Regions from separate parts of the Mesorhizobium sp. WSM1497 genome, predicted to be linked through region 2. Evidence: predicted binding sites of a transcription regulator. Region 2 holds the regulator's gene; each other region holds the start of a gene.
What was found. Region 2 encodes HrcA, which represses chaperone genes, less so after heat shock. Its sites were predicted from a motif close to GTTAGCACTCNCNNNNNGNGAGTGCTAAC; they were not measured.

Region 1: A9K65_RS14855 (co-chaperone GroES) is a predicted target of HrcA. The motif match lies at 1,538-1,566, and genes of this name have one in related genera.
Region 3: groES (co-chaperone GroES) is a predicted target of HrcA. The motif match lies at 5,276-5,304, and genes of this name have one in related genera.

What each region holds. Positions count from the first base shown of each region.
Region 1 is NZ_CP021070.1:3,083,394-3,093,667, forward strand. Features, by position in the region: gene A9K65_RS14830 (hypothetical protein) at 153-356, shown strand; gene A9K65_RS14835 (hypothetical protein) at 362-553, shown strand; gene A9K65_RS14840 (DUF6500 family protein) at 607-828, shown strand; gene A9K65_RS14845 (DUF1488 domain-containing protein) at 860-1,126, opposite strand; gene A9K65_RS14850 (hypothetical protein) at 1,123-1,371, opposite strand; gene A9K65_RS14855 (co-chaperone GroES) at 1,623-1,979, shown strand; gene groL (chaperonin GroEL) at 2,013-3,644, shown strand; gene A9K65_RS14865 (GAF domain-containing protein) at 3,894-4,391, shown strand; gene A9K65_RS14870 (dienelactone hydrolase) at 4,400-5,449, opposite strand; gene A9K65_RS14875 (AraC family transcriptional regulator) at 5,625-6,704, opposite strand; gene A9K65_RS14880 (YeiH family protein) at 6,804-7,859, opposite strand; gene A9K65_RS14885 (ester cyclase) at 7,999-8,376, opposite strand; gene A9K65_RS14890 (PAS domain S-box protein) at 8,486-9,931, opposite strand; gene A9K65_RS14895 (LysR family transcriptional regulator) at 10,053-10,274, opposite strand, start outside.
Region 2 is NZ_CP021070.1:818,580-828,853, forward strand. Features, by position in the region: gene A9K65_RS03920 (hypothetical protein) at 1-60, shown strand, start outside; gene A9K65_RS03925 (EamA family transporter) at 134-571, opposite strand; gene A9K65_RS03930 (low molecular weight protein tyrosine phosphatase family protein) at 597-920, opposite strand; gene hemW (radical SAM family heme chaperone HemW) at 924-2,087, opposite strand; gene rdgB (RdgB/HAM1 family non-canonical purine NTP pyrophosphatase) at 2,084-2,731, opposite strand; gene A9K65_RS03945 (VOC family protein) at 2,731-3,141, opposite strand; gene rph (ribonuclease PH) at 3,325-4,041, opposite strand; gene hrcA (heat-inducible transcriptional repressor HrcA) at 4,199-5,296, shown strand; gene A9K65_RS03965 (hypothetical protein) at 5,321-5,518, shown strand; gene A9K65_RS03970 (sorbosone dehydrogenase family protein) at 5,616-6,968, shown strand; gene A9K65_RS03975 (LysE family translocator) at 7,241-7,858, shown strand; gene cysK (cysteine synthase A) at 8,055-9,035, shown strand; gene A9K65_RS03985 (glutathione S-transferase family protein) at 9,165-9,791, shown strand; gene A9K65_RS03990 (RNA polymerase sigma factor) at 9,795-10,274, opposite strand, start outside.
Region 3 is NZ_CP021070.1:6,529,171-6,539,444, reverse strand. Features, by position in the region: gene A9K65_RS31830 (shikimate kinase) at 1-2,587, shown strand, start outside; gene groL (chaperonin GroEL) at 3,171-4,835, opposite strand; gene groES (co-chaperone GroES) at 4,897-5,193, opposite strand; gene A9K65_RS31810 (Crp/Fnr family transcriptional regulator) at 6,865-7,587, opposite strand; gene A9K65_RS31805 (DUF982 domain-containing protein) at 8,828-9,073, shown strand; gene A9K65_RS31800 (hypothetical protein) at 10,111-10,274, opposite strand, start outside.

The sequences.
Region 1 (10,274 bases), 2.3 Mb from region 2:
CCACGAATAGATTTGTGCGTTACGAAGGCGGTGCGGACCGGACGTTAAAGCAGTCCTGTCTTGCATTTGGCATGCCGGCACGCGCGAAAAGAGTGGTATGGAAGGGAGCCGAGCGTTCTTGCTTCGCTTTTCCCTGACATTCGAGGCCTTTCGTGCGTGAACCGTCGCTGCTGCCCGTCTTTGGAAAACTTGGCCTCAAGGCTCCTGCCGCCCTGGCGGCGGCACCGGCCTCGTCGGCAGGTGTGTCGCACCTGCGGAAGCTTCTGGCCGTGCATGGCGGCATGGTGCTGAAACTGTCGGTCGTCGCCTGGACGGTGCTGATCCTGGGCGCCGTGTTTTTCACGATGCAAGGCTGACCGGCATGGCCAACCGCTACACGCTGCGTATGGAGCTTCCCCAGAGCTGGAGCATCATCGATGTCTTCACCGGCCAGCCTGCGGTGGTCCGGCAAAAGGTGATGGTCGGGATGGGGCCGCGCGAGGCCGAGGACATGGTCGTGCAGATGAATGTCCGCGATGTCAAACGCCGCGAACGGGCCGAGCGCAAGGCCTGATCCGTAGCGGCCCGCCGGCGGAAGCCTGCCGCACCGCAGATCAAGGGATTCCCGTGAGAGCCAGCCTGAAGCAGAAGATACTGGAGATTTGCGACCGCAAGATCTCCGAGAAGGGGGCCGGCGTCGGCGTGTCGTTCTATGCGTTTTTCGCCAACAGAAACGACAACCCCGAACTCCTGATGGAAGCCGCCGAATGGTGGATCAGAACCCACCGCCTCGACCATTTCGAAAAGGCTGCGAAGATACGCGCGATGGTCGAGGAGATGGATCTTTAATCGTCGTTTTGAGCGACATGCAATGGACTGATCAGCCGAAATCGGACGCCGTCAGCACATACATGCTCTTGTGGGTGCGGTCGTAGGCCTTCGACGCCACTTCGCGGATGGCGCTGCTCTCGGTGTCGAATGTCTGGAGATAACCGGCTTCATCGGCCGCGGTTCCCGGCCGCATCTTGGCCATGGCGTCGGCGGCGACGGAGAACGAGATCTGGAACATGCCGTCATGGCCGACGAAACGAATGCGCTGGCCCGCCTCGTCATAGCTGCGGCTGCGGTTGGGGAAGGTGAGGCTCATGTCTTGGCCTCCGTGACTTTCTTGGTCACCCGCTTCTTCTTCGGCGTCGGATTGAGGGCCTCGGCGACACGATCGGCCTCTTCCTTGGCCAGCCGAAGCTCCCTCAGCCTTGCCGTCTTGATCTCCCTGGCTCTTGCCTCGGACATATATTCGGCGGTCGCCTTGTTTTTCTCCGCTGTCTTCTTCTGCTTGTCGACAAAGCGGGCTTCAGCTTTTTCCATGATCGTCTGATTGCCTTCGGCCATCGAAGAAATCTCCCTTGCGCCTGAAATCGTGAAAGTGAACTTGTCCGATAAATAGGCACTCGATCGGCAAAATTCAATCTTCTGAATTATTTGACATTCTGCGGATATCACGAAACGGCCAGCTGAAATAATACTTTTGAATATTTAATTTGGTACGCGAATAATTTTTGGCACTCCTATCTATCGAGTGCCAACGCGTCTATAGAGGAGGGGCGTGGCCGCCTGTGCCGGCCCCCAGAAAGAAAGTTCCCATGAAATTTCGGCCACTCCACGACCGCGTCGTCATTCGTCGCGCCGAAGGCGATATCAAATCCAAGGGCGGGATCATCATCCCCGACACTGCCAAGGAAAAGCCGCAGGAGGGCGAAGTCATCGCTGTCGGCCCTGGCGCACGCGACGAAAACGGCGCGCTTGTTCCGCTCGACGTCAAGGCCGGCGACTTCATCCTGTTCGGCAAATGGTCGGGCACCGAGGTCAAGATCGACGGCGAGGACCTTCTGATCATGAAGGAAGCCGATATCATGGGCGTCATCGACAAGAGCGAGACTGGCATCATCGACAAGGGCGCTGCAACCGACAAGACCGTGGCCGTCAAGAAAGCTGCCTGACCTCATTTTCTCCGAACGAACTGGATAAAAATCATGTCTGCCAAGGAAATCAAATTCTCCACCGACGCGCGCGACCGCATGCTGCGCGGCGTCGAGATCCTCACCAATGCGGTGAAGGTCACGCTCGGCCCCAAGGGCCGCAACGTCATCATCGACAAGGCCTACGGCGCGCCGCGCATCACCAAGGACGGCGTCACCGTCGCCAAGGAAATCGAGCTTGCCGACAAGTTCGAGAACATGGGCGCCCAGATGGTGCGCGAAGTGGCCTCGAAGACCAACGACCTCGCCGGTGACGGCACCACCACCGCCACGGTGCTGGCCGCCTCGATCCTGCGCGAAGGCGCCAAGCTGGTCGCCGCCGGCATGAATCCCATGGATTTGAAGCGCGGCATCGACCAGGCGGTTTCCGCCGTGGTCAAGGAAATCCAGGCGCGCGCCAAGAAGGTCAAGTCGTCGGCCGAGATCGCGCAGGTCGGCACCATCGCCGCCAATGGCGATGCCAGCGTCGGCGAGATGATCGCCAAGGCTATGGACAAGGTCGGCAATGACGGCGTCATCACCGTCGAGGAAGCCAAGACCGCAGAGACCGAACTCGACGTCGTCGAAGGCATGCAGTTCGACCGCGGCTATCTCTCGCCCTATTTCGTCACCAATGCCGACAAGATGCGCGTCGAGCTGGAAGAACCCTACATCCTCATCCACGAGAAGAAGCTCGGCAATCTGCAGGCGATGCTGCCGATCCTCGAAGCGGTGGTGCAGAGCGGCAGGCCGCTGCTGATCATCTCCGAGGACGTCGAGGGCGAGGCTCTGGCGACGCTGGTCGTCAACAAGCTGCGCGGCGGCCTCAAGGTCGCGGCCGTCAAGGCGCCTGGCTTCGGCGATCGCCGCAAGGCGATGCTGGAAGACATCGCCGTGCTGACATCAGGCCAGATGATCTCGGAAGATCTCGGCATCAAGCTTGAAAACGTCACCATCGAGATGCTCGGCCGCGCCAAGCGCGTGCTGATCGAGAAGGACACCACCACGATCATCGACGGTGCCGGCACCAAGGCGACCATCCAGGCGCGCGTCGCTCAGATCAAGGGCCAGATCGAGGAGACGACGTCAGACTACGACAAGGAAAAGCTGCAGGAGCGGCTGGCCAAGCTCGCCGGCGGCGTTGCCGTCATCCGCGTCGGCGGCGTCACCGAGTCGGAAGTCAAGGAAAAGAAGGACCGCATCGACGATGCGCTGAACGCCACCCGCGCGGCGGTCGAGGAAGGCATCGTGCCCGGCGGCGGCGTGGCTCTGCTGCGTGCCCGCTCGGCGCTTGGCGGCCTGACCGGCGCCAATGCCGATGTCACGGCCGGCATCACGATCGTGCTGCGGGCGCTCGAAGCGCCGATCCGCCAGATCGCCGAGAATTCCGGCGTCGAAGGCTCAATCGTCGTCGGCAAGCTCACCGACAGCAAGGACCACAATCAGGGTTTTGACGCCCAGAACGAGGTCTATGTCGACATGATCAAGGCAGGCATCGTCGATCCGGCGAAAGTGGTGCGCACCGCACTCCAGGATGCCGGTTCGATCGCAGCCCTTCTGATCACCGCCGAAGCGATGATTACCGACATTCCGGCCAAGGATGCAGCACCTGCGGGTGGCGGCGGTGGCGGCATGGGCGGCTACTAAAACCCAGGACTTGTCCGATCTGTTGGAGATGTGAATGGCGGCCCCGATCGGGGCCGCCACGATTCTCAAGATGATCATCGCAAAGTTACGCAGTCGCCCGGCTCAGTGCCGGGAGGCAATCATGATCTTGCGGCTTTCGAAGGGGACGCAATCCACGCTAGACTGTCCAGGCGGCCGTCTGGTTGCGGAGCTCGCCGGACTTTGGCAAGCGATCGGACGAACCGCCATCCCCGACACGGAGACACGTTCATGTTTGCGGCCAAGGCCATCGACACCTCAGACAAGCCCACGTTCTACCGCGACCTCGCCACCCAATTGAAGGCGCTGCTCGAGGGTGAGCGCGATTCGATCGCCAACGCCGCCAACACCGCAGCACTCATCTTCCAGATGGTGCCGGACCTCAACTGGGCCGGTTTCTATTTCCTGCAGTCGGACGAGGAAATGGTGCTCGGGCCGTTCCAGGGCAAGCCGGCCTGTGTGCGCATCGCCGTCGGCAAGGGCGTGTGCGGAACGGCGGTCGAACTCGGCACCTCGATGCTGATCAAGGACGTGCATGATTTTCCCGGCCACATCGCCTGCGATGCCGATTCGCGCTCGGAACTGGTGGTGCTGCTCGAGGACGATGAAGGCGTCTTCGGCGTGCTCGATCTCGACAGCCCGCTGCCCGGCCGCTTCGACAAGGCCGACCAGGCCGGCATCGAGACGCTGGCGGCGATCTATGCCGCGGCGAGTTCGTTCGAGGACTGAGCTGCGTCCTACGGCTCGGTCTTCAGCGCGCGATTGAAAGCTGCAATCGTCATGTCGATCAGTTGCGCGTGAATATCACCGCGCGATCGTGCTCCACCGTCATCGCAAACCGGGTCGCCGATCTGTTCGGCCGCAATGATGCCGGCAGCGCCGGGCTTACATTCGCCGAACATGCTGTAGTGGCTCGCATCCGCGATCGTCGCATAGCTCGCCTTTGAAATTGCTTTTGCGATCTCGGATGCGTCGGCGGTCACGGGAATCTTTCCTGGTCGGCCAAGATTGACGATAGCGACCGGAATTTTGATACCGGCAAAGCTTTTGACATCGAAGACATCGGATGGGGCAGGATCGATCGCCATGGCGAAATGAATGCGCTCATCCCGGTTGTCCCGACCGGCGGCCTGCAAATCCATGGCGTGAAGATCGACGCCGCTTTGCCTGACCCAGTCGCAGAGCGAGGCATTGAGCAGGTCCGTATCGCAATAGGCCGCCAGCAATTTCGGATCGATGCGGGCACCGGCTATCGCCAGCGCCGTGTTGCCGCCCATGGAAAGACCGAGGACGCCTACTTTGCCTTGTTCGAGGTGCCCTGCGAAGAAAGCGTCCTTCGCCGTCGCGGTCAGGGCAGCCGTGAGATCGGCGGGCCGCAACCAGAGTTTCATCGTCTCGGCGGCGGATCTGTTTTTCCCCGTATTTCCCGGGTGTGTGGGAGCGGCGACGACGAATCCCTGCCTGGCCAGAGGCGTTGCAATCCAGCTCAGGGCGTGTGGGGTTCCCGCCAGGCCAGCGCCATGCGAAAGCAGGATAAGCGGGAATTTTCCGCCAGCGATAGGCGCATCGCGCATGGCGGCCGTTCCGGCGAAAAGCGCGGTGTCGCCTGATATAACCATCTCGCCGCCCGGTTGCGCGGGATACCAGACCGTCACATCGAGATCGATGCCGCGCTCCTTGGATGGGGCAGGGAACTGACGAACGCCGACATTGTCGCCGGCGTCTGCGGGGTGTTGCATGAGCGCCGTGGAAACAGCGACGGCGCAGAGCATAGTCCAGAATTTCATTGAAATCTCCGTTGTCGAACGCGCCCTATAGGTGGCAAGGCCGGAGGCTACAGCGTCCGGGCAAGCTGGCGGTCATGTTCGATTGCAGTGTTAGCGACCCAATGTCAGCGGATCGGAGCGAAGTCCGCGACCTTGATCGCGATCAAGGACGTGCTTTATCGCGATTGAGTACCGTTCAGTGCGGAACGGCGCTGCCGATTTCAGCCGCCCGCCGGTTCGCAAGCGAGGGCGCCGCGTCAGGCGCGTTCCGGTCCCGCCAGGCGAGCGGGGTCATATCGGTGACGCGGCGGAATTCGCGGTTGAAGTTCGACTTGGTCTGGAAGCCGACCGCAAACATGATCTCCGTCACGGACTGATCGGTCTCGCTCAGCAGCCGGCAGGCCTCGGTGATGCGGTGTCCGTTGACATATTGCGAGACGTTCCTGGCCGTGGCCCGGTTGATCGCCATTGAGATCTGCCGTGCTGGAATTCCGGCGCGCCGGGCAAGCCGGTTGAGGTTGAGATTGGCGTCGCGATATAGTTTTTTCTCCTGCATCAACTCGTTGACCCTGGCGATCGCATCGGCGTTCTCGCCGGCGTCGGGTGGGGACGGAGTCTCGACGGGCTCGGCGGCATTGAGCGGGACATGGCTTTGGCTGGCCGCAGCCGCCGCCATGCCGACAATGACGAGCATGAAAAGATTGCCGATGCCGATCACGGTTGCCGCGCGAGCGCCATGTCCCGACGCCAGATCGAAGGACACCAGCATGTCGACGGCTCCCGACAGGCACAGCGTAGCTGCCGCGAAAAGGATGGCCCTGTAGACCGGGACCGCGCCGTCGAAGGGCGCAAGGCGAAGCCCGTCGGCGCCGGAGCGAAGCAGCCAGAGAATGGCGGCGGCGTAGGTGAAATCGATTGATGTCAGCGCCACGTCGATCGCCTCGCGCCAAAAGATTATCAGCATGATGATGATGACCGCGGGTGTCGCGTGGAGCCCCAGCAGGGCCGGCCACCGGCGGTCGCTGGTGCGAACCAGGCTCGATACGCCGGCGTAGAGCAGAGACGGCATGATCGCGGCGGATACGGGGGCGATATAGCCGACTTCGCTGATGCCATAGCCCCAGCGCAGTCCGGTGAGCACCGATTGCAACGCTGCAACAAGGATCAGGGCGAGAAACGGCAGGTTCGGTGCTGCCTCATCCTGGCGGCTGGCGACGACCCAAAGCAGGATGAACAGCGACAGGGCGACGACGAAGGGTAAGGGAACAAACGGCATGGATCGGGTGCGGGCTCGCGTGTTGATGCGCGGCAGACCGTAGCCGATGTGATTTGATTCCCAAACTCGCTTGTGCCGTCTGCGTGCCGGCGATCAAGCTCAGGCGAACTTCACCAGCATCAGGCTGAAGCAGCCGATGAACAGGAAGGCCGAGAAGGCGAGCGCCAGCGGGCGCAGGCCGCGCGAGCGCAACTGAGAGATGTCGGCCTGCAGGCCCATGGCGGCCAGTCCCATGGTCAGCATGATGGTGGTGGCGAGCGCCATTGCCGATTTCACCTCGGTGGGCACCGTGACCAAGCTGTTCAACGCCACGACAGCGACGAAGGCGGCGACGAACCACGGCATGGGCGGCCGCGCCGCCACCTCACTGCTGCTCCTGCCGCGCGCCATCAGGCCGAGCGCGACGACCGTCGGCGCCAGCATGGCGACGCGGGTCAGCTTGGCGACGGTGGCGATCTCGCCGGACTGGGTGCCGTTCTGAAAGCCGGCGCCGATGACTTGCGCCACCTCGTGGATCGAGGCGCCGGCCCACAGGCCGAAAGCGTGCTGGTCGAGGCCGAGCATGGGCGCCATGAGTGGGAAGCCGAGCATGGCGACGGTGCCGAACAAGGTGATCGAGGCGACGGCGTAGGTGACGTCCTCGTCGCGCGCATCGGTGACGATGTTGGTGGCGACGATGGCCGAAGCGCCGCAGATCGAGGTGCCGGCGGCGATCAACTGCGCCAGCTTGGCGTCGACGCCGATCAGCCGGCCAAGCGTGATGGTGAAAACGAAGGTGGCGCCAAGCGTCGCCGCGACAATGCCGACGCCGCCAGCGCCGATCGAGACCACCTGGCCGAGCGTCAGCTGGAAGCCGAGCAGCACGATGGCGAAGCGCAACAGGCGCTTTTGCGAGAATGCGATACCGGCTTTGGCGTGCACGGGCGTGCCGAGCACGTTGGAGTAGATCATGCCGGCGACGACGGCGAGGATCATTGGACTGAACAGCGCGAAGCCGGAAACATTGCGCGCCGAGAAGGCGACGGCAGTGATCATCGTGACCAGCACGATGCCGGGGACGATGCCATTCCAGCTAAGGGATTTTCGCCCTTGCGCGACATCGGCAGGAAACGCGTTTTTTGGAATATCGTTCGCGAAGTGGGAAACGGAAGACAATGCAATGCTCCAGGCGAGTATGCCGGGAGAATGCCATTCCTAAACCAATCTTTCCAACGAATTATTTTCGTTAGAATGATCGATTTTTACGAACGATCACGGGCGCTGCCGCGCAGACGTCGCTTTCTGGGCGACCTGACTAAAGCTGCGCCTCGATCGCGGCCTTGTCGATCACCGACCAGACGTTCCTGATCCGGTCGTCGAGGAATTCATAGAAGACGTTCTCGCTGAAGGACACCTTCCTGCCGTTTATAGGGAGCCCGAAGAAGGTTCCCTTCGGCGTGCAGTTGAACTGAAGCCGGCTGGCTAGGAACGGCGGTTCGGCGATCAGCAACTGGATATCGAAATAGAGGTCTGGGATTTCCCGAAAATCGCGCTCCAGCATGTCCTGGTAACCCGACAGTCCGACGCGGTCGCCATTGTAGTGCACCTCGTCATGAACGAAACGATGCAGCTTCTGCCAGTCCTGATTGTTGAGGCAGGCGATGTAGCCTCGATAGAGGTCGGTCACGGTCACGGCGATGGCTCCGGTGCTGATGCCCGCCATATTGCGACAGGGCTGAAGGCCAGGACGTACAATAAAAGCAACACATAGCGGGCCGTAGTCCTGTTGCCAGTGCCCAAGTTCAGGGAACAATTCCGAATTCGTGTCCGCTCATCACCTGGTCCAATGCACGCTGATCAACGTGCTCGCTGTCAACCGAAGCCTCAAGTTGGGTCAACGGTGCTTGCAGCGTCCAGGTGACACCGTGGCTATCATGCTCGAGAACACCGGTGCCGCTCACCGCGGCTGGAGCGACGCGCCGCAGCACCACGCTGCCGAAACCACCATGGCCGATCGTCTGTACTTCAGGACCATCTCTCTCTTTCCAGATCAGCTGGAACTGTTTCTGGCCGACCAGTCCGGTTACCTTCCATTGCACCGTTATCGTTCCCTCTGCGGCCGAAAGGACGCCGTATTTAGCGGAATTGGTCGCGAGTTCATGAAACGCTATACCGAGGTACTGGACGGCATTGGGGCTCAGCGTCAGGGAAGGGCCCGACATTGAGATCCGCTCCTCGTTGCCGAACGGTTTGGCCTGCGCAAGCAGCAGTTCGAAGATCGTGGCGCCCTTCCAGTCGCCGGAAACCAGAAGGTCATGGGAGAGCGACAACGCCATGATGCGCTCGCGCACCTGACGTTCGAACTGGGCCGGCGTCGATGACCGCTTGCTGGTCTCCCGGATCATCGAGATGATGACGGAATACTGGTTCTTCACCCGGTGGTTGACCTCGCGCATCAGCATGCGGATGCGATATTCGTTCTCCTTGGCTACTGATATGTCGCGGGCGATCTTCGAGGCGCCGACGATCTGCCCGACGGCGTTGCGCACCGGCGAGATTGTCAGGGATACGGGCACAAGGCTGCCGTCCTTGCGGCGGCGGATGGTTTCGTAGGTCTCGACCTGCTCGCCTTTGCGGATGCGCTCCAGTATGCGCGGCTCTTCGTCCAAATGGTCGTCCGGTATCAGCATAGTTACCGACCTTCCGATTGCTTCGTCGGCGGTGTAACCGAACAGACGTTGGGCGGCTGAGTTCCAGCTCCTGATGACCCCGTTCAAATCCTTGCTGACGATGGCATCGAAGGAAGACTCCACGATGGCTGACAGATGATGCCTGGCCTCGTCGGCATGATGGCGGTCAGTGAGATCGAACAGCATATTGACGGCGCCGACCAGTCTGCCCTGCTCGTCATGAAGCGGTGTGGGATAGGGAAGGAACGGCACACGCGTGCCGTCCGGCCGTTGGGAGATAGCCGACTGGTTTCTGACCGGCCGGTTCTCCTTTAGCGCGACAGCCATCGGGCATTGGTCATGCGGCAACACTTCACCGTCGGTCGTGAACAGCTTGTGCGTCACACACCATTGGTCTTTTCCGAGCTCGGGTTCGCGCCCAGCGAAATCTGCCGCGGCCCGATTGAAATAGGTGATCTTGCCTTCGGTGTCGGTGGTGTAGATTGCTACGGGAAGATTATCGAGGATTTGGTGGGGCAGATCAAAGGTCGAGCTCGAGGTTTTCGTCACTTGCGTCACGTATAGGAGTTCCAGTTAACCGCAGTGAACGCGGTGCCGCGGAAATGGTTCCGCGACCATTTCCGGGGATAGTCACCGCAGGCGGCGGCGAGTCAAAGCCGGGTGGAAGCTGCTCACCGACTTACTCCTTGCCCCGGTAGCGCAGCGCTTCGACCAGCAGCGAGAAGGCCGGCGTGGCTTGCCGGCGGCTGGGGTAATAGAGATGGTAGCCGGGGAAGGGCCCGCACCAGTCGGCGAGCACACGCACCAGCCGGCCGTTGGCCAGATGGGCCGTCACCTGCTCCTCAGGCAGATAGGCAAGGCCGAGGCCGGCGAGCACCGCGTTCATGCGCAGCGCGGCCGT
Region 2 (10,274 bases):
ACCTTGCCGACGAACGTCAGCCTTTCCGACAACAAACCCGACAGCACGACGGAGCACTGACCGGACGATGCCCAATCGCTTCGATATCTTCATCACCCGTCTTGAAACGAAGAACGCACGCCATGGCGCGCAACTACCCTCGATAGGCGACCAGCACAGCACCCGCCGCGATAAGGGTGACGCCAAGCCAGTTCGCTCCGGACAACCGCTCGCCGAGAAAGGCCGCGCCAAACACCGCCACAAGCACGACGCTTAGCTTGTCGATCGGCGCCACCTGCGCCGCATTGCCGATCTTCAGGGCGCGAAAATAGCAGAGCCATGAAGCGCCGGTCGCCAGACCGGACAGGGCGAGGAAAGCCCAGGTCTTTCCCGAGATCGTAGCCGGCGACTGGAACTGGCCGCTGGCGAGCAGGATGGCACCGAGCACGATCAGGATGATGATCGTGCGGATGAAGGTGGCGAAATCGGAATTGATGTTCTCGATGCCGACCTTGGCGAAGATCGCCGTCAGGGCAGCGAATGCAGCCGAGAGCAATGCCCAGAATTGCCAGGAGGATACGGTCAGGTTCATCAAGGTGGCCTTCGCGGATGACGTCTCAACCGAGATACCGCGAAACGCGCGCCTTCAGAAGGCCAATCAACTCCAGATCCATGAATTCATAATTGTCAGGTATGTCGAGGCAGATCACACGCGCCTTCTTCAGGCTGGCCTTGAATTTCTTCTGCAGCTTGGTGCGGTGCGCCTTTTCCATGACGAAGATGATGTCGGCCCAAGCGACCAGCTCATGCGTCAGCGGCGTGTCGGCATCGTGGTTGGTTCCGGCCGAGGCCACCTCAATATCGCGGCGCGTTGAAAACACCTGTTCGGCGGTCGGGCTGCGCAAGCGGTTCTGGCTGCAGACGAAAAGGACGTTCTTCAAGGGTTAGCGCGCCAGATCGGCGACCACCGCGTCGAGCACGATCATGCCGGCGGCCGTGGCACGCAGGCGCGCATTGCCGATCGGCGCCACCAGCCCTTCGCCCTGCAGCATCGACAGCCGCGCGCTCGACAGGCCGCGCCCGGAGAACGCCTCGTAGCGGGAGAGATCGATGCCTTCGGCCAGCCGCAGGCCCATCAGCAGGAATTCGTCGGCCTCTTCCGAGCGCGTCAGGATCTCGCCGCCGGTGACGCCATGGCCCTTGGCCTCGACCAGATTGGCCCAGGTTTCCGGCATCCGCTCGGCGATTGTCACCGTGCGGCGGCCGTTCTCGACGAAGCGGCCATGCGCGCCCGGCCCGACGCCGACATATTCGCCATAGCGCCAATAGGTCAGGTTGTGCCGGCTCTCGGCGCCCGGCCTGGCGTGGTTGGAAATCTCGTAGGCCGGCAGGCCGTGCGCCGTGGTGATCTCCTGCGTCAGCGCATAGAGGTCGGCGGCATGGTCGTTGTCGGGGATGACGAATTTCTTTGCCGCATGCAGCGCGTGGAAGGGCGTGCCTTCCTCGATGGTCAGCTGGTAGAGCGACAGATGGTCGGCGGCATGGCCGATCGCCTGTTCCAGCTCCGATGCCCAAGCCTCCGGCGTCTGGCCGGGGCGGGCGTAGATCAGGTCGAAGGACAGCCTTGGGAATATTTCCCGCGCGAAGCCGATGGCGTGCAGGGCCTGTTCGACATTGTGCAAACGGCCGAGGAAGCGCAAATCCTTGTCGTTCAGCGCCTGCACGCCGAGCGATACGCGATTGACGCCGGCTGCCCGGTAGCCGCGAAAGCGTTCGGCCTCGACCGAGGAGGGATTGGCCTCCAGCGTCACCTCGATGCCGGCGGGCACCGTCCAGTTCTTCGCCACGGCGTCCAGAACCCTGGCCACGGTTTCCGGCTTCATCAGCGAGGGCGTGCCGCCGCCTAGAAAAACGCTGGTCACCTCGCGCGGCCCGGTGCGCTCGCGCATCGTCGCCAGTTCGGCCTCGAAGGCGGCGGCAAAGCGCTCCTGGTCGACCGGCTGGTGGCGAACATGGCTGTTGAAGTCGCAATAGGGGCATTTGGCCGCGCAGAACGGCCAGTGGACATAGACGCCGAAGCCGGGCGTCCGGTCGAGCAGCATGCTCATGCCGAGCCCAATCGAGCTTGGGCGAATTTCTGGAAGGCGCGGGCGCGGTGCGACAGCGCCGTGGCCTGGCCGGGCTTCCAGCCATGCTTTTCCTCGGCGCTCATTTCGCCGAAGGTTTTTTCGAAGCCCTCGGGCAGGAACACAGGATCATAGCCGAAGCCGAGCTCGCCGCGCGGTGGCCAGACCAGCGTGCCCTCGGCCTCGCCGCGATAATATTCGGCCTCGCCGTCGGGAAACGCCAGGCAGATGACGGCGACAAAGCGTCCCTTGCGCTGCTCCGGCAAGGCGGCGCCGACCTCCTGCAGCGCCACTTCGGTGCGTTGCATGGCCATGCCGAAGTCACGCGAACCGTCCGGGGTTTCGGCCCAGTTGGCGGTGTAGACGCCGGGCGCGCCGTCAAGCGCGTCGACGCACAGGCCGGAATCGTCCGACAACGCCGGCAGGCCGGTCGCCTTGGCGGCGGCGAGCGCCTTGATGTAGGCGTTCTCCTCGAAGGTGGTGCCGGTCTCATCAGGCTCCGGCAGGCCATACTCCCTGGCCGACTTGGCTTCGAAGCCGAACGGTTCCATCAGGTCGGCGAATTCGCGCAGCTTGCCCTCATTATGGCTGGCGACAACGATCTTCTTGCCATCGAGAGAATGCATCAAAGGCCCCAGATTCTTGGCTCGGCAAATTCGATCGAATTGCCCGAGGGGTCGCGTATATAGATCGAACGGCCGCCCTGCGGCCACTCGAATTCGCTCTCGATGGCGATCTTCTTTGCCTCGAGATGCGCTTTCCAGCCGGCGATTTCATCGGCGGTCGCCGCAAAGCAGAGATGACCTTGGCCGACCGCGCCATGCGGCGGCACCGGCAGCCTCGCGCCGGGCGCCGGCGGGATTTTGGTTGCCTCGGCGTTGAAGACGAGCAGCACGCCGGGGCCGCAGCGGAAGAACAGGTGGCGGCCGTCGACCTTGCCGAGGGGATTGAGGCCGAGGATGTCGGTGTAGAAGGTTTCGGCGGCGGGCAGGTCTGTGACGTAGAGGGCCGATTCCAGGATCGCGGAGGGTGTCACGAGGCGCCCCCCTCTGGCCTGCCGGCCATCTCCCCCTCAGGTGGGGAGATTGGCAGCTTCTGCATTGTCGCGCACCCTACAACGCCGGAGATTGGCGAAGCCCTAGACGACATCCGATCTCCCCACTTGAGGGGGAGATGGCCGGCAGGCCAGAGGGGGGCGCTCAGGCTCGACATCTAAAAACTAAGCCACTGCCATCTGCTGCAAACTCACCAACCGCTGGATGCCTTTCTTGGCCAGGCCCATCAGGTCCGCGAACTGCTCCTCGGAGAAAGGCTCGCCCTCGGCGGTGCCCTGGATCTCGACGATGCCACCCTTGCCTGTCATGACGAAATTGGCGTCGGTGCCGGCCGCGGAATCCTCGATATAGTCGAGGTCGATGACCGGCTGGCCGTCATGGATGCCGCAGGAGATCGCAGCGACATGATCCTTCAGCACCTTGGCGACGCTGGCCATCTGGCGGGCTTCCATCCAGCGCAGGCAGTCATACAGCGCCACCCAGCCGCCGGTGATCGAGGCAGTGCGGGTGCCGCCATCGGCCTGGATGACGTCGCAGTCGACGGTGATCTGCTGTTCGCCCAGCGCCTGCAAATCGACCACGGCGCGCAAGGAGCGGCCGATCAGCCGCTGGATTTCCAGCGTGCGGCCGCCCTGCTTGCCGGCCGAAGCCTCACGGCGCATGCGCTCGCCGGTCGAGCGCGGCAGCATGCCGTATTCCGCCGTCACCCAGCCCTTGCCGGAGTTGCGCATCCAACCCGGCACTTTTTCCTCGAGGCTGGCCGTGCACAGGACATGCGTGTCGCCGAACTTCACCAGGCATGAGCCTTCGGCATGCTTGGAGACGCCACGCTCGAAGGAGATGGCACGCATTTCGTCGAATTGGCGTTTGGAAGGGCGCATTCAGGGCTGCTTTCTTGTCATTTTTCGGAATCTTGGCCGGCTTGTAACCGCATGGGACGCGTGGCGCAAAGGAAAATGGCCTGACGATCTGACACAGACACCGGGTTGCGCGGGTGCAGTGTAAGTCTATATCCTTGGGCCGGAGGTTTTTGGCCGTATGACCAAGGCAGTCGATCCGAGTTCGCAGTCGCCCGCGCTTCAGTCGCCAGTATTCCAGGCGCTCGACATGCGTTCCCGCGACATCTTCCGGCGCATCGTCGATTCCTATCTCAGGGACGGTGAACCGGTGGGATCGCGCAGCCTGTCGCGTATCCTGCCGTCCTCACTGTCGCCGGCGACCATCCGCAACGTGATGAGCGACCTCGAGCATCTCGGCCTGATCTACGCGCCGCACATTTCGGCCGGCCGGCTGCCAACGCAGGCCGGCCTGCGTTTCTTCGTCGATGCCTTCATGGAGCTTGGCGACCTTTCCGACGAGGAGCGCCGCGCCATCGAGGCACAGGTGCGGGCGTCCGGCTCCGGTGCGACGCTGGAGCACATGCTGACCGAGGCCAGCCAGATGCTGTCGGGCATGTCGCGCGGCGCCGGCCTGGTGCTGGCCGCCAAGAACGAGGTGGCGCTGAAGCACATCGAATTCATCCAGCTTGAGCCGACGAAGGCGCTGGCGGTGCTGGTGTCGCAGAATGGCGACGTCGAAAACCGCGTCGTCGACCTGCCCGCCGGCATCACCGTCTCGCAACTGCACGAGGCCTCGAATTTCCTCAACGCCCATATACGCGGTCGCACGCTTGCCGAGGCGCGGATCGAGATCGCTCGCATCAAGGAAGAAACCAGGGCCGCGCTCGACACGCTGTCGCAGGACCTGGTGGAGAAGGGGCTGGCGGTGTGGGCCGGCGCCGACAGCGGCCTGCCGGCACGGCTCATCGTGCGCGGGCGTGCCAATCTGCTTGAAAACGTCACCGCCCAGGCCGACATCGAGCTGCTGCGCCATCTGTTCGAGGACATGGAGACGCAGGACGGGCTTATCCAGCTGCTTGACCTCGCCGAGCAGGGCTCGGGTGTGCGCATCTTCATCGGCTCGGAAAACAAGCTGTTTTCGCTGTCGGGCTCGTCGCTGGTCGTCGCCCCCTATCGCGACAAGGATGCCCGCGTCGTCGGCGCGCTCGGCGTCATCGGCCCGACCCGGCTGAATTACGCGCGCATCGTCCCAATGGTCGACTATACGGCGCAGCTGATTTCACGCATGCTGCGCTGAGCTGATCCAACCGAGGAGACGACGATGGCGCTCGAAGAATTCAAGGCCCGGATCAGCCTGCTGCTCGAGGAGATGGTCAACCAGCCGGAAGACCAGCACGAGATCCAGGAGCAGCTGCGCGAAAAACTGCAGGAAATGCGCGCCATGGGCTTGCCGCTGCCGGCCGACCTCGTCGAGTTGGAAAAACGCCTCGACGACGATTTCTACGCCGCCGGGACCTGAACCGGGAAACCGCAAGCTTCCTTCACCTCATCGTGTGCCGTGGAACGATCGACGAAACCGGTCGTTCCTGTTTTCACGCCGAACATTGGAGGACCGAATGATGCGTTTTGCCGGCCCGGCACTTTCCGCCGCACTGTTTGTCTCGACCGCTTCATTCGCCCAGCAGGCGGACGAGCCGGTGCTGAAGGGCGCGGCCGCCTTCGGCGACTGGCGAGCGGACAAGCCGGGCACACGCCGCCTGATCAGACCGGATGATCTGCCCAAGCCCAATGCCACCCGGTCGACCTCGAACAGCGCCGGCATCGCGGACATGCCGGCAGACGCGAAGCTGCAACTGCCGCCGGGGTTCTCGGCCGAGCTGGTTGCATCGGGCATCGACAATCCACGCGTCGTGCGCGTCGCGCCGAATGGCGACCTGTTCGTCGCCGACAGCAAAGCCAACCAGGTCCGCATCTATCGCCTCGCCGAAGGCAGTGCGAAGCCGGCGCAGGACGGCATCTTTGCCGGCAATCTCAACCGACCCTATGGCATTGCCTTCTATCCGCCGGGCCCTGACCCACAATGGGTCTATGTCGCCAACAGCGACAGCATCGTGCGCTTTGCCTACCGCAATGGCGAACTGAAGGCCTCCGGCGATCCGGAAACCATCGTCGGCAACATCCCCGCCAGTCATCACTGGACCCGCGATATCGCCTTCTCGCCGGACGGCAAGACGCTTTACCTTTCGGTCGGCTCGGGATCGAATGTCGCCGAGGACATGGGCCGGGAGCCGAAAGGCGGACTCGATGCCTGGGCGAAATCGCAGCCGCTGGGTGCAGCCTGGGGTTCTGAAGACGGCCGCGCCGACGTGCTGACCTTCGATCCCGATGGCAAGAACGGCCGCATCTTTGCCGCCGGCCTGCGCAACTGCTCGGGTATGACCGTGCAGCCGGCGACCGGCGCGCTGTGGTGCGTCGTCAACGAACGCGATGCGCTAGGCGACAATGTGCCACCCGAATACGCGACCGTGGTCAAGGAGGGTGCCTTCTATGGCTGGCCCTGGTACTATATCGGCAACAATGAGGATCCGCGCCACAAGGGTGAGCGCCCCGATCTTGCCGGCAAAACGACCGTTCCCGATGTGCTGATGCAGGCGCATTCGGCGCCGCTCACCATCGCCTTCTACGAGGGGAAGAGCTTTCCAGCTGAATACAAGGGCGATGCGTTCGTCGCTCTGCATGGTTCATGGAACCGCGGCAACAGGACCGGCTACAAGGTGGTGCGGTTGCTGTTCAAGGACGGCAAGCCGACCGGCGCGTATGAGGATTTCATCACCGGCTTCGTCGTTTCCAACGGTGAGGTCTGGGGCCGGCCGGTCGGCGTGGCGATTGCGAGCGACGGTGCGCTGATCGTCAGCGAGGACGGCAACGGCACCATCTGGCGTGTCACCCATGGCGACGGTCCGTCCTGATCTGCTCAGGTAACGCAGGCCCCCTCACCCGGATTGCCAACCGAATTGCGAAGAGCAATTCGGGACAATCCGACCTCTCCCCGAGGGGAGAGGAGTCAGCAGACGCTGGCGCCCGTCTCTTCTCCCCTCGGGGAGAAGGTGGCCGCGAAGCGGCCGGATGAGGGGGCTTCGTAAGGCGAGCCCTCAATATCTGGTGCAATAGAATCCGGCCCCAGGGAATTCAATCTTGGCCTGTCCCATGCAATAAAACGCTCTGATCCGAGACCAGTGCCATGACCCTTACCGGATTCCTCGCCTATAGTGCGGCCCTCGGCATCGCCGCCGCGATTCCTGGTCCCGGCATCACCGCGCTGGTCGCCCGTGCGCTCGGCTCAGGCTTCCGATCGTCGCTGGCGATGTCGTTTGGCCTGATGGTTGGCGACATCACCTATCTGACCGCCGTGGTGCTTGGCCTCGCCTTCGTCGCACAATCCTTCGGCATGGTTTTCCTGGCCATCAAATGGCTCGGCGTCGCCTATCTCGCCTTTCTCGGCTGGCGCTTCTGGAACAGCGGCATCACGCCCGAGACCGTCGAGGCCGGAAAAGGCAAGGGCGGCTTGCTGTCGAGCTTTGCCGCCGGCCTGACCGTTACCCTCGGCAATCCGAAGACGATGATCTTCTATCTCGCGATCACGCCGACCATCGTCGACCTGAAAACCATCACGCTGGCGGATTACGGCATCCTCGTCGCGCTGACCGTTGTCGTGCTGTTGGTGGTGCTGGTGCCGTATCTGGCGCTGGCGGCCAAGGCGCGCTGGTTTCTGAAATCGCCCCGCGCGCTCAAGGCGCTGAACCGCACGGCGGCCGGCTTCATGGTCGGTGCTGCTGCAGCGATTGCCGCTCGGCAATAGAGAGCTTTCCGCCAAAGCATTTCGCAAACGGGCCTTTGCGAGAAATGCTTTTCCGGGACGGCACGGTTTTAGACACAGGTCCCACTCGGATATTTTCAGCCGACAGTCTATCTTGCGCGACCGAAGGCCCTATCTTGCCGGCTGCAATTCCACTGCCTGAAATCCTTACTCGCCTGAAGTTCTGGGAGCGAAACAAATGAACAAGTCCGCCACATCAGCCCGCGTGCCCGGCCGCGGCCGCGTCTACAATTCCATCACCGATACGATCGGCGACACTCCCCTGGTGCGGCTCGACAAGTTCGCCAGGGAAAAGGGCATCGTCGCCAATCTCATCGCCAAGCTCGAATTCTTCAATCCGATCGCCTCGGTCAAGGACCGCATTGGCGTGGCGATGATCGAGGCGCTTGAGGCATCAGGCAAGATTTCTCCCGGCAAGACAACGCTGATCGAACCGACGTCGGGCAACACCGGCATCGCGCTTGCCTTCGCCGCCGCGGCCAAGGGCTACAAGCTGATCCTGACGATGCCCGAAACAATGTCGGTCGAGCGCCGGAAAATGCTGGCGCTGCTCGGCGCCGAGTTGGTGCTGACCGAGGGTCCGAAAGGTATGAAGGGCGCCATCGCCAAGGCCGACGAACTGGCAGCGACGATCCCCAATGCGATCATCCCGCAGCAGTTCGAGAACCCGGCCAATCCGGAAATCCACCGCACGACGACGGCCGAGGAAATCTGGAACGATACGCATGGCGAGGTCGATATCTTCGTCGCCGGCATCGGCACCGGCGGCACCATCACCGGCGTCGGCCAGGTGCTGAAGAAGCGCAAGCCCTCCGTGCATGTCGTCGCCGTCGAGCCCGACTCCTCGCCGGTTCTGTCGGGCGGCCAGCCCGGCCCGCACAAGATCCAGGGCATCGGCGCCGGTTTTGCGCCCAAGATCCTCGACACGACGATCTATGACGAGATCGTCAAGGTGTCGAACGAGGATTCGGTGGCCAATGCCCGCCTCGTCGCCCGCCTCGAAGGCGTGCCGGTCGGCATCTCTTCGGGCGCCGCCCTGCAGGCGGCCATCGTCGTCGGCTCGCGGCCGGAGAACAAGGGCAAAAATCTTGTGGTGGTCATCCCGTCCTTCGCCGAGCGCTATCTGTCGACAATCCTGTTCGAGGGGCTGGGATCGTAGTCCGACGCTCCTTCGCGTCCAAGCTGGCCCGCTGAAAAAACGCGCGTGGCCGCCATCGGCGGCTTGAGCGCGGCACCGCTTCCGGTTCATATCGCCCCGGCCTGCTTTGCGCGGCCGGGGGAGAATTTCATGTACAAGCTTTATACCCGTCCTGGCAGCGGCGGCTTCGTCGTCGAGGCAGCGCTGGCGTTGGCGAATGCACAGTTCGAGCAGATCGACGTGCCGAAGACCGACCGGCCCGACCCCGCCTTCCTCGACATCAGTCCGTTGAACCAGGTGCCGGTGCTGACCTTGCCGGACGGAAGCTCGATGACGGAATCGGCGGCGATCTGCATCCTGCTTGCCGAGCGTCATCCCGATGCCAATTTGGCGCCGGCAGCAGACGCGCCTGCCCGCGCCGATTTCCTGCGCTGGATGGCCTTCATGTCGTCGGTGCTCTATCCGGCGGTGCTGCGTTTCTACTACGCATACCGCTACACTGCCGATCCCGAAGGCACCAAGGCGGTCAAGCAGGCAGCCGTGGCCGAGATGGACCGTGGCTTTGCCGTTCTGGATGCCGCGCTTGAAGGCCGTGACTGGCTGGTCGGCGAGCGGATGTCGCTGGCCGACATCTATCTGGTCATGCTGGTGGCCTGGCATCCCGACATCGACAGCGCGCGGACGGCATGGCCGAACATTGAACGCCTGTGGGCGCGGCTGCGCGACCATCCGCTGATGAAGGCGCTCAACACCTCGCACGAGATGTGGCCGGGTTGAAGCTCAATTTCTGAGCACTGCCCGCTTTTCCTGCAGGAAGCGGCGCACCGCCGGGTCGCGCTCGAGGCCGATCGCCCGGTCATAGGCTTCGCAGGCTTGCAGTACCTGACCAAGCCTGGCCAGGAGACCGGCGCGTGCGGCCCAATAGGGCTGATAGTCATCAAGCCGTTTGTCGTCGCCCAGCACGTAGAGGGCCGCCAATCCCGCCACTGCGCCCTCGGCCTCGGCGATCGCCACCGCGCGGTTTATCGCCACCACCGGCGATCCTGCGATCGAAAGCAACGCATCGTAGAGCTCGCGGATCGCCGCCCAGTCGGTGCGGCCGGTCAGCCGTCGTGCCGCATGCGCGGACTGCACGGCCGCCTCAAGCTGGTAGCGGCCGATGATGCCCTTGGCCGCGGCGTTGGAAAGCAGCGCCTCCGCCTCATCGATCAGGGCGCGGTCCCATAGAAGGCAATCCTGTTCCGCCAGCGGCACGAAGTC
Region 3 (10,274 bases), 960 kb from region 2:
AAAGTGCCATTCGCGCTGGCTGGAGGAAAAGGACCGGGTTAAGACCGACACCGCGCTCGAGTGCGTCGGCATCCTGCAGGCGACGGAGGTGTTCGCGCCCGGCTCTTTGGTTGCGGTTCCGACCGTCCAACAAAAAATGCTCGACGGCGATTTTGATGGCGATGCCGTCATCATCATCGGCGACCAGCCTCGCCTTTACGAGCATGTGCGCCAGTTCGACGCGCAGCTGCAGGCGCGCGGCATCGCCTCGATGAAGCCGCCGAAGTCGCACACGCCGGCCATTGAGAAAGGCGGCTACCAGTTCAGCCGGTCCAAGCAGATCCTGTCGGCCACCGGGCTGGTGCTGGAGACCTACAGCTGCCTGCAGCGCAACGTGCTGGCGCAGCCGCTGGAGGCGCAACGCTGGTTTGCTGAGCGTGCCATCTTCGGCACCTACGAGGGCATTCATCAAGAGCTCAAGGCCGACATCCGTGCATTGTTGCAGGAAGATCGGCCGAATGGCCAGACCCTCCATGAGCTGATCGCCAGGGCGGGGGAAGACAGCAAGACCGCCCGGCATCCGGTGGCCTGCGAACTGGCCGCGTTGCTAGTGGCCGAGCTCCAGGACTGGAACCTGCAGCTCAATAGCGAGCCGGCTCATGAGCAGTCGGACGTCAAGCAGAAGTTTGCGCGATCCGTGGCCTCAACCGGCGCGAAGCCTGCCGTCAGCGCCGAGGCCGCCGCGCTCTTCCCGAAACTCAGCGAATCCTATCCGGCAACCGCTGATGCCAGGAAACGCGTCGACTTCCTGCTCAACCGCTATCAGGCGCGCATTGATCCGCGGCCCGACGGCTACAACCCGGTCGATCTGCATGAAAGCGCGATCAATCTGTTGAGCGTCGGCATCAAGGTCGGCACGGACGCCTACAAGTCCGAAACCGGTGCGCGAGTGTTCATGCAAAAAACCACCGAATTGCAGCGGCTCATAGAGCAGAGGCCGGGCTTCAAGTCGGCGCCCTATGTCAAGTCGCAGGCGGCAAAGCTCCAACAGGGCCGGTTCGACGTCGATGGCAGCCTGGCGGATCTGAAGGACAACCCCACGCTGGCGGCGTCGGTCATGGAGGCCTCGATCAGACTCGCCGTCGAAAACCGAATACTGCCCAGCGCCTTAGCAATTCCGGCCTACGACGACCCCGCCAGCAGGATAGCGCCGAACAGCGAACAGGCCCTGGAGCGCGCCAGGCTCGAAGCCGCCCTCGCCCAAGCGCAAGAAAGCGCGATTACCGAAACTGTGCATGCGGTTGCCGAGCTTTTGCGGCAGGACGGCATCGAGGTGCAGGTGCCGCATCTTGATCAACGGTCGCGTGGGCAGATCGGGACAGCCAACGAGTTGACCGGCCAGGGCGTGAGCGCGGCGCCGGATGCCCAACTGGTCACCAGTGCAGTGCGCCATGTCTTTGAGATCCCGGACGAGGCTTTTACGCGCGCCTTCAGGAAGGCGGCACTGGCCTTCGAGGAGCGTGACTGCAGCGAGGTCGAGACCACCAACTGGTTCATCAGGATGGACACGCAGGGGTTACGCGGCGTTCACACGGCGTTCAGAACCGCACAGAACTATCGCTTCGAGGTCGAGTTCCATACGCCGGCCAGTTACCGGGCCGAGCTCGCGCAGCGCGCGCAGAGCGAATGCGAGCTGGTCCCCATTCCCCGTGGTGCCTGGGACATATTACACTGGGGCTCGTCAGGAGAAAGCAGGTCGAGGGCGGCAGGGACCTCCAGGTCGCCCACCGTCGCAAGACAACAGAGTGCGGTCATTCTCTCGCCGCATGCCGGCAAGATCGTCGCGGCCCTCGGTACGAGGCCGGTCGTGCTCGTCGGCATGCCGGCGAGCGGCAAGTCGAGCATCGGCCCCCGCCTTGCCAGGGAGCTGGGGGTGGAGTTTGTCGACATCGATAAACTTATCATCAAAGGGCACGGCGATATTAAGGATATATTCGAGCGCCGTGGCGAGCCCTACTTCAGGGAGCTGGAGACTAGAGAGCTCGCCGAGCAGTTGAAGAAAGGCCCCATGGTCATCGCAACCGGCGGCGGCGGCTTTGTCAAGCAGCCCAATCGAGACCTGATCCGCGAGAAGGCGGTGTCAATCTGGCTCAACACCGACCTGGATGAGATCGGCAGGCGCCTCCACCTGCAGCAGCGCTCCACGGGCGACACCGGCCGGCCGCTGCTGCAAGGCCCCGACATCAAGCAGCAGCTCGAAAACATGTTAGAAAAGCGCGGGCCAGACTACCAACAGGCCGATATCAAGGTGGTCCCGACCTTTAGAAAAGACAAGAAGAACGCCGGCATTTGCGTGGAGGCGCTCCACGATTTTCTGTGCAGCAGGGAGAGAGAAGCCGCCCTGACGCCCGCTGCCGAGATGTCACATGTCTCCGGTGCTTCCGGCACAGTCGTGGAAACCATCCAGGCGCCGGCGGCACCAATGAGTCAAGGTGAACTGCCGCCTCTCGACACCCTCACCGCCGACCCGCAGCCTTTGCTGGCCGGCAATAACGCACGAGCGGATTTAGCATCTTCCATGAGAAGCAGAGAACGCTCAAGTCGATGACAACAAGCTTTAGGCGACAACGATCAGGTCCTTTCGCAGGTTTGGTGCAGGGGGCGGGTTCGCGCCGAATGCTAACAAAAGTGGGAATCGCATGCATAAAGTCGTCAGAAGCCTCTGGCCGAGTCGATCTGGTCCTAGATGACACAGGAGATTCGTTGACCGCCCAATGGCCCGCCCTTCACAGCAGTGATGCGGCAGCAGGGCTTCGTTCGCGGTCTGGCAAGGTCTCGAGATGACAGGCTGCTTGTGCTTGGGATCGAGGTCATGGCCGAGGGCGTGGAGACAGAGGCAGACCGACAAATTCTGCACAGCTTGGCTGCAGAACCGCTCAGGGCTTCCTGTCCCTATGCCCCAATCACTTGAATTTGCAGTAAAAGAGTACGCGAAAGAGTTGTGACCGGTACCAGCTGTTGCTGACTGCATCAAGAAGAGCGTCAAAGGACGAGATGGGTGCTGGAAATGGACATGAGGTAATAGGCGGTATCAAGCGGCCAGTACGACGATGTAGCTGTGGTTCCGCGAAGTTGTGCAAAAAAAGGGCGGCATCGCTGCCGCCCTTTCCGTATTGCGCAGGTAGCGTGGATTAGAAATCCATGCCGCCCATGCCGCCCATGCCGCCCATGCCGCCGCCGCCCATGCCGCCAGGCATGCCGCCGCCAGCCGACTCCTTCTTGGGAGCCTCCGCGATCATGGCTTCGGTGGTGACCAGCAGGCCGGCGACCGAGGCCGCGTCCTGAAGAGCCGTACGGACAACCTTGACCGGATCGACGATACCCATGGCGATCATGTCGCCATATTCGCCCGTCTGGGCGTTGTAGCCGAAGGTCGCGCCCTTGTTCTCAAGGATCTTGCCGGCAACGATCGAGGCTTCCGCACCGGCGTTGGCCGCGATCTGGCGGGCCGGAGCCTGCAGCGCGCGACGAACGATGTTGATGCCGGCGGCCTGGTCGGAGTTGACGCCGACAGCGTTGATGCTCAGCGAAGCGCGCAGCAGCGCGACGCCACCACCAGCAACGATGCCTTCTTCGACGGCCGCGCGGGTCGCGTTGAGGGCGTCATCGACGCGGTCCTTCTTTTCCTTGACTTCGACTTCCGTCGCACCGCCGACGCGGATCACCGCAACGCCGCCGGCGAGCTTCGCCAGACGTTCCTGCAGCTTCTCCTTGTCGTAGTCCGAAGTGGTCTCTTCGATCTGCTGCTTGATCTGGGCAACGCGGCCCTGGATCTCGGCCTTCTTGCCGGCGCCGTCGACGATGGTGGTGTTCTCCTTGGAGATCGACACCTTCTTGGCGCGGCCGAGCATGTTGAGGCCGACGTTCTCGAGCTTGATGCCGAGGTCTTCCGAGATGACCTGGCCACCGGTGAGGATGGCGATGTCTTCCAGCATGGCCTTGCGGCGATCACCAAAGCCCGGCGCCTTGACGGCAGCGATCTTCAGGCCGCCACGCAGCTTGTTGACGACCAGCGTGGCCAGGGCCTCGCCTTCGACGTCTTCCGAGATGATGAGCAGCGGCTTGGAGGTCTGCACGACGGCTTCGAGAACCGGCAGCATGGCCTGCAGGTTGGAGAGCTTCTTCTCGTGGAGCAGGATGTAGACGTCCTCGAGCTCGGCAACCATCTTGTCGGCGTTGGTGACGAAGTAGGGCGAGAGATAGCCGCGGTCGAACTGCATGCCTTCGACGACTTCGAGTTCGGTCTCGGCGGTCTTGGCTTCTTCAACCGTGATGACGCCTTCGTTGCCGACCTTCTGCATCGCTTCCGCGATCATCTTGCCGACCGACTCGTCGCCATTACCGGCGATCGTGCCGACCTGAGCAACTTCCTCGGAGGTCTTGATCTTCTTGGCGTTCTTGATCAGCGTCGCGACGACTTCGGTCACAGCCAGATCGATGCCGCGCTTCAGGTCCATCGGGTTCATGCCGGCGGCAACGGCCTTGTGGCCTTCCTGGACGATCGACTGCGCCAGAACCGTCGCGGTCGTGGTGCCGTCGCCGGCGATGTCGTTGGTCTTCGAAGCGACTTCGCGGACCATCTGCGCGCCCATGTTCTCGAACTTGTCTTCAAGCTCGATTTCCTTGGCGACGGTGACGCCGTCCTTGGTGATGCGCGGGGCGCCGAACGACTTGTCGATGACGACGTTGCGGCCCTTCGGGCCGAGCGTGACCTTCACCGCGTCGGCGAGGATGTTGACGCCGCGCAGCATGCGTTCGCGGGCATCACGGGAGAATTTGACGAGCTTCACAGCCATTTTTTTGCTCCTGGGCAATTCGGCCTAAATTCAGATTGGATGTGATGAAAGGCGACGGCGGTCAGCCGATGATGCCCATCACGTCGGATTCCTTCATGATCAGAAGGTCTTCGCCATTGAGCTTGACTTCGGTGCCCGACCACTTGCCGAACAGGATGCGGTCGCCAGCCTTGACGTCCAGCGGGACCAGCTTGCCGGTTTCGTCACGAGCACCGGAGCCGACAGCGATGATCTCGCCTTCCTGCGGCTTTTCCTTTGCCGTATCCGGGATGATGATCCCGCCCGCGGTCTTGGATTCGGATTCGACCCGCCGAACGACCACGCGGTCATGAAGCGGGCGGAACTTCGACTTTGCCATTTTTTCTTCCTCGGTGAGAGCGGTGAGAAACACCGTCCGGCCACGCCGGACAAACTGCAAAGCCCGGCTTTGCCGGACCGTTGTTAGCACTCACCGCGAGCGAGTGCTAACAACGGGAGGATTAAGGGGTAAGCCGGAGATAGTCAAGACGAAAGGGCAGGCGCATGAGCAAAATCTTGATCCAAAGCTCTCAGGCAAGGCGACCACTTTGAACACTCCTGCTGACTTCGTCATTTGGCATTCTCGGCAGCGCGTTTCGACAATTTATGTTCGCCTACCATTCCCAGCGGCTTTGGAGTGCTAAGAGCCTGTGAATTTCTTTGAAGATCCGTTGCAACGCCTGCGCGCTGCGGGGAGTGCTGATCAGGCAGCGAGACTTGCGAACTTCTTGTGCCAGGAGGCATTCGGATTGAAGGCCGTATCTCGCTTGTGGTTTGCTCAAACCCAGGACGCAGGGGTTGCTGCCGCTTACTTACATTTTGTCGGCCAGCCCGCTACGGCTGTCGCCGCATCACCGCACCTGCACACGGGTGCGCCTCGCGAGGAAGTTCATTCGGGAACAAACCCACTCGGAGTGCTGGTAGTCGGCAAGTGGTTTTGTTGCTGCCAAGCTCATCAGGTGCGCTCAATCCGCCGCGGCACCCCCCGTCTCACAATGGACTATGGCGCGTTTGATCCACACCAGAGCCGCCCCGGTAGGATCGGCTCCGTCGGTCAGACCAGACGGTGGCTGACTTTTCTAAACTCCAACCAATCAGGGGCGCCTCTAAACTCCAACCAATCAGGGGCGCCAGGAACAGGTCTGGGAGTGGGTCGCGAGTGACATCCGTACGCGAGGCAGCGCGCCTCCTCCAAGGGTGAAGATGCTCGCAGCCGAACTTGATCTGCCACATGCCGGCTTTGAAGTTCGTCGAAGCGAGAATAACCGTTGCTGGCGAAGTGACCCTGCATTACACCTGTGTAGCTTGGCATAGGTTGGGGACAGATTGTCTAAATAGTCCTGCGGGGCCGAGGGCCGACTTCCTCGAACCCGTCCGAGTAGAAATCGACGTGCGTTTCCATTTTGGTTGCGCGGGTGCTCCAACCTCAAGTCGCTTCCAACCACGAGCGCGGCTTTCCCGCACAGCGACCTCGAGCAGACAAGGGGCAATCATTGGAGCGCATCTCGGGTCGAACATACAGCTCCGAAATCTGGCCGGACTTGCCTCCTGCATAGATCGCCGTGCACTCATTCAGTACGACTATGCCGGCCGGCTCGCCACATTCATTTCGTTGGCAAGCACTGTCGCCGCGCTTTGTTTGACGAAGTCGGGCGTGGGCGCTTTCCCGCCAGAGAGTTCATCGAGTAGCGCGTGAATGAAACGGGCGCCCGTTTCTGCGTCCAATAAGTTGGCCCGTCCAGTAGATACGGAAGGCATGGTTTCTCCCCCTCCTAGGGGGCGGCGTCCCGATTCGTGCTGCCAATCGCAAGGTGCGCTGGCAAAAAATGGAACTGCGAATCCGGCTATGATGGAGGGCTGCTCTCCTGTATGCAAGCCATTCTTGGGATTTGCAAAAACCGTCGCCCGCTCGTCCAAGCCAGGGATCTCTACACCATCTGACCGCGCGCGAAGCAAGATTCTGCTTAGCTGCTAGCGAGGACCGAGCTTGCGGACCCCACAGACCCCATGGTCAGCGTCGGGCGATTTCCCCAATCAGCCGAACATATTCGCCTTCTGGTTGCCCATAGATACCAGCTGCTTGGGCAACGAGGCCTTGGCGGTCTCGAATGACGATTTCACCTCGTCGCGAACGGATGAGGCCACGGCCCTCGAGCACTTGGAGCCCAACGGTGACCCCCGGCCGCCTTACGCCGAGCATAACAGACAAAAACTCGTGAGTGATCGTAATGCGTTTGTCGTGCATCCGGTCGTCACACATCAACAGCCATCGCGCCAGACGCTCTTCAAGGCTCGCTCGTGCGTTCATTAGGGCCGTATACGTAGCCTGAATGTGGAGATAGTGGACATAGCGCAAAAGGAAGGGATGCAACGTAGGGCTGTCCACTAGAGCCGCCTTGAATGGCTGAACTCCGATTCGCACTGCATTGCCTGCCAATTGCACGTAACAATCGTGCGCGGCATAGTCGGCACCCATCACCAGCGCGGGACCAGTCATTCCCTCTAAGCCAATGAGGCCAACTTCGGCATCCTTGCCGTCCGGAGTCATCGCGACAACAGAGCCGATGCCTTCCTCAAGGAAGTAAACGGCCTCTATCCTTGAACCGGCAGTCTCCAACGGCATTCTCAGATCAAGGGCACGTCGCTCAAAATGCGGCTCCAAACGCGCGAGGTCATCCGCGCTAAGCCGTCGCAGCAATTCATTTTTGTAGGAAGCATTCACTGGATTGGTCATGGCTCAATCCCACTTGGGGCAAGAGCATTCCAATCTCCTTGCCGTCCGCGCCCGTAAAAACGTGCAGACGATCTCGTGACAATACGCCCCTTGGTACGACAATGACAGCGGAATGCGAATCGATGCACGGCGAGCCCCCGCCGCGTGATTACAAAAGACGCGAAAAGTATGTCAGAGTGGGAAACGTACCAAACTCAGCTTTGTACGAAACCGACATTCTGAGGTCCCAGCTCTTTCCCGTTACCTGTCGTCCTAGCGCGCCGATTCCCTTGAGCTTCGTGAGAATCGCACGAACTCCTGATTTAGAGCCGGCGCGCTTTCAAATCGTAACTGTTCACTGAGAACGACACCTCGCGCTCGGGGATGCCGCTAGATGTAACCGCTCCCCAATGCCGCAGCGCGTCCGGTCGGCCGCGGTGGGGGGCGGAGGATTTTTGTTGTCCTTCGCCGATCGCTCGGATCTACGATTGCTCGGAAAGTTGCGTCGGCGGGACGTCAGCAACACTCAGCGTGTCCGATCGAAATGCCCTAGTGGCGGCTGTCGGATTTATTCTGTACGGGGACACGTTTGAGGATCGACTGATGTCAGCCCGGGGCCGTCTGGTCCAATGTCGCGCGGATAGCGCCGATTCCCAACTCGTCGATGATCATGTTGTGGTGACTGGCCGTCACCACATCCTGCAGGATGGGCGGCCGTTCGGACTTGCCTTTGTTCGAGCTCAGGTTCCGCTGATGACGGAGCATGAGGTACTTTGGCGAATTCTCCCGGCCAATCTACATTCGCGCTGCCGCGAGACTGTTGTGCAGGCTCGGCCTCAATGTGCCGCACCGCACTTCCGTGGTTATCGGGCGTCCGCGACGCATGGGCACGGTCCGAGATCACGAGTGCTGTAGGCACTGGCTAGCATGCCGCGCCCGGCTGTGAACGAGGCGACATGACATTGCCGTGTATACGCAGGTGCGCGCGCCGGGGTCGCTTGCTTTTAGCGAACTTGCATGGCTGTATGGTTTATGAAAATGGCCGGGGGGCTATATGACCATATACCTGTTTCTCAATAGTGTCGCTGCATTCGGCTTGGTTATCCCACTCTATTTTATTCAGCGCGAACCGACCATTCTCGAGACTTTACGGCCAGGCAGGGGGTCGCCTGGGACCGAAAATTAGCTGCGGTGATTCAGGCGGATTTCGGTTGAGGAAAACAGTGCGGCCTGTCGTCGCCGGGTGGAGGGGAGCGTGGCGATGGGCTTAAGCAGATTTGAGAGACCAGTCGTCGTTCAGGTCAACCGTAACAGCTCTGAACGCATCGTGCTTGAGGTGAATGACGCGGCAACTATTTTGATGCGGGATCTTCGTTCTCAGACCAAGAAGCGGAATGCAGCGATGGATGCCTGTCTGCACGTGTTGCGTGGTGAGGCTCATCCGCCAACTGCAAGGCGGGCATTCGTTGCGGCCGCGCTCGAGGCGAAGATTCTACGCGGCGATTAGACCAGCGCGAAGGTCGGCCGGATATCCATTCAGGTTCAATCCTCCTCCCGATCGAAGCATAGAATGGGAAGTCCCTCTGCGTGATCATGGCGCGACCAAGCAGGGTGGCGCGGAGCATGCCTCCGGTGATCTAGGTTTAACAGCTTCCAACGCCCGCAGACTTGGCTCAGCTATTGAACAGAAATGCCGCCTGGAACTCCCGAAGGGCGCCTCGAGCGGTGCAGAGGGTTCATTTGAGGATCACCTGGACGCATGGTGGACACCCTCGCGCCCGACACCGCCTGCTTCATACCACCAACGGAGTTGCTTTGAAGCATTCGCTCGGTGTTGATCCCAACTTCCCTTGTTCCAAAGCTTCCGCCACAGGACAGATACGGTTCTTGGGCGGCAACCCCGTAAATCGTGCAATTTGGCGTGACGCACGACCTGCTCCCCATCCTCGAAGCGAATGACGGGAGCTGAGCGGCCTTGAATTTCTCTTCCTGAGCCACTGTCATGTCACTGGCTATCTGTGGAAGAAAGTACCGTCCCTGCTTAAGCGGCGAACGATAGACGGGCAAGGCGGGTCGCGAACTGATCCAGGGCAGGGTGATCCACCGCCACCCCAGATAAGTAGACGGCCAGACTGCTGCTAGGAAGTCGAACGCTGGACACGCGTGGCCACCGACGGAGCGTCACGCGCCTTCGTGCGCCTTCTTCGGATGGATCCTGATGTCAGCCTGCTGGCGCGGGCCCCGGACGGTCTGATCGCCGTCTTCAACCTCGAAAACGGAGAGCAGTCGTGGCAATCCCTCCTTACACAGCCCCTTCGCGCAATGCCTATGATATCGTGATCATTGGTGGCGCGGTAGTCGGCTCGCCGATGGCGTATTGGCTGAGCCAGGATTTTTCTGAGTACAGTCACAACCAAAGAGGCTCGTGACGGTACTTTTTTGCCCTTTAAGGCACTGGAAAAAGGGATTTCCTGCTGCCGAGCCTTGAAATTGTACTGACGGTACTTTTTCAGGAGACCATTGGGCTGCTGACGGACGCCGCCCTTAAAGCGCTGAAAGCAAAAGAAAAGGGCGCACGTCGTCGGTAGCGGCTGACGCCGGCAGCGCGGCGACGAAGAGTTTCATCTGCGAGACCGCGTTGATCGGATCGGCGTCGGAGAATTGCGTCCCGTCGGTCGAAAAGCTGATGTCCTTGAAGTGCCAGTAGC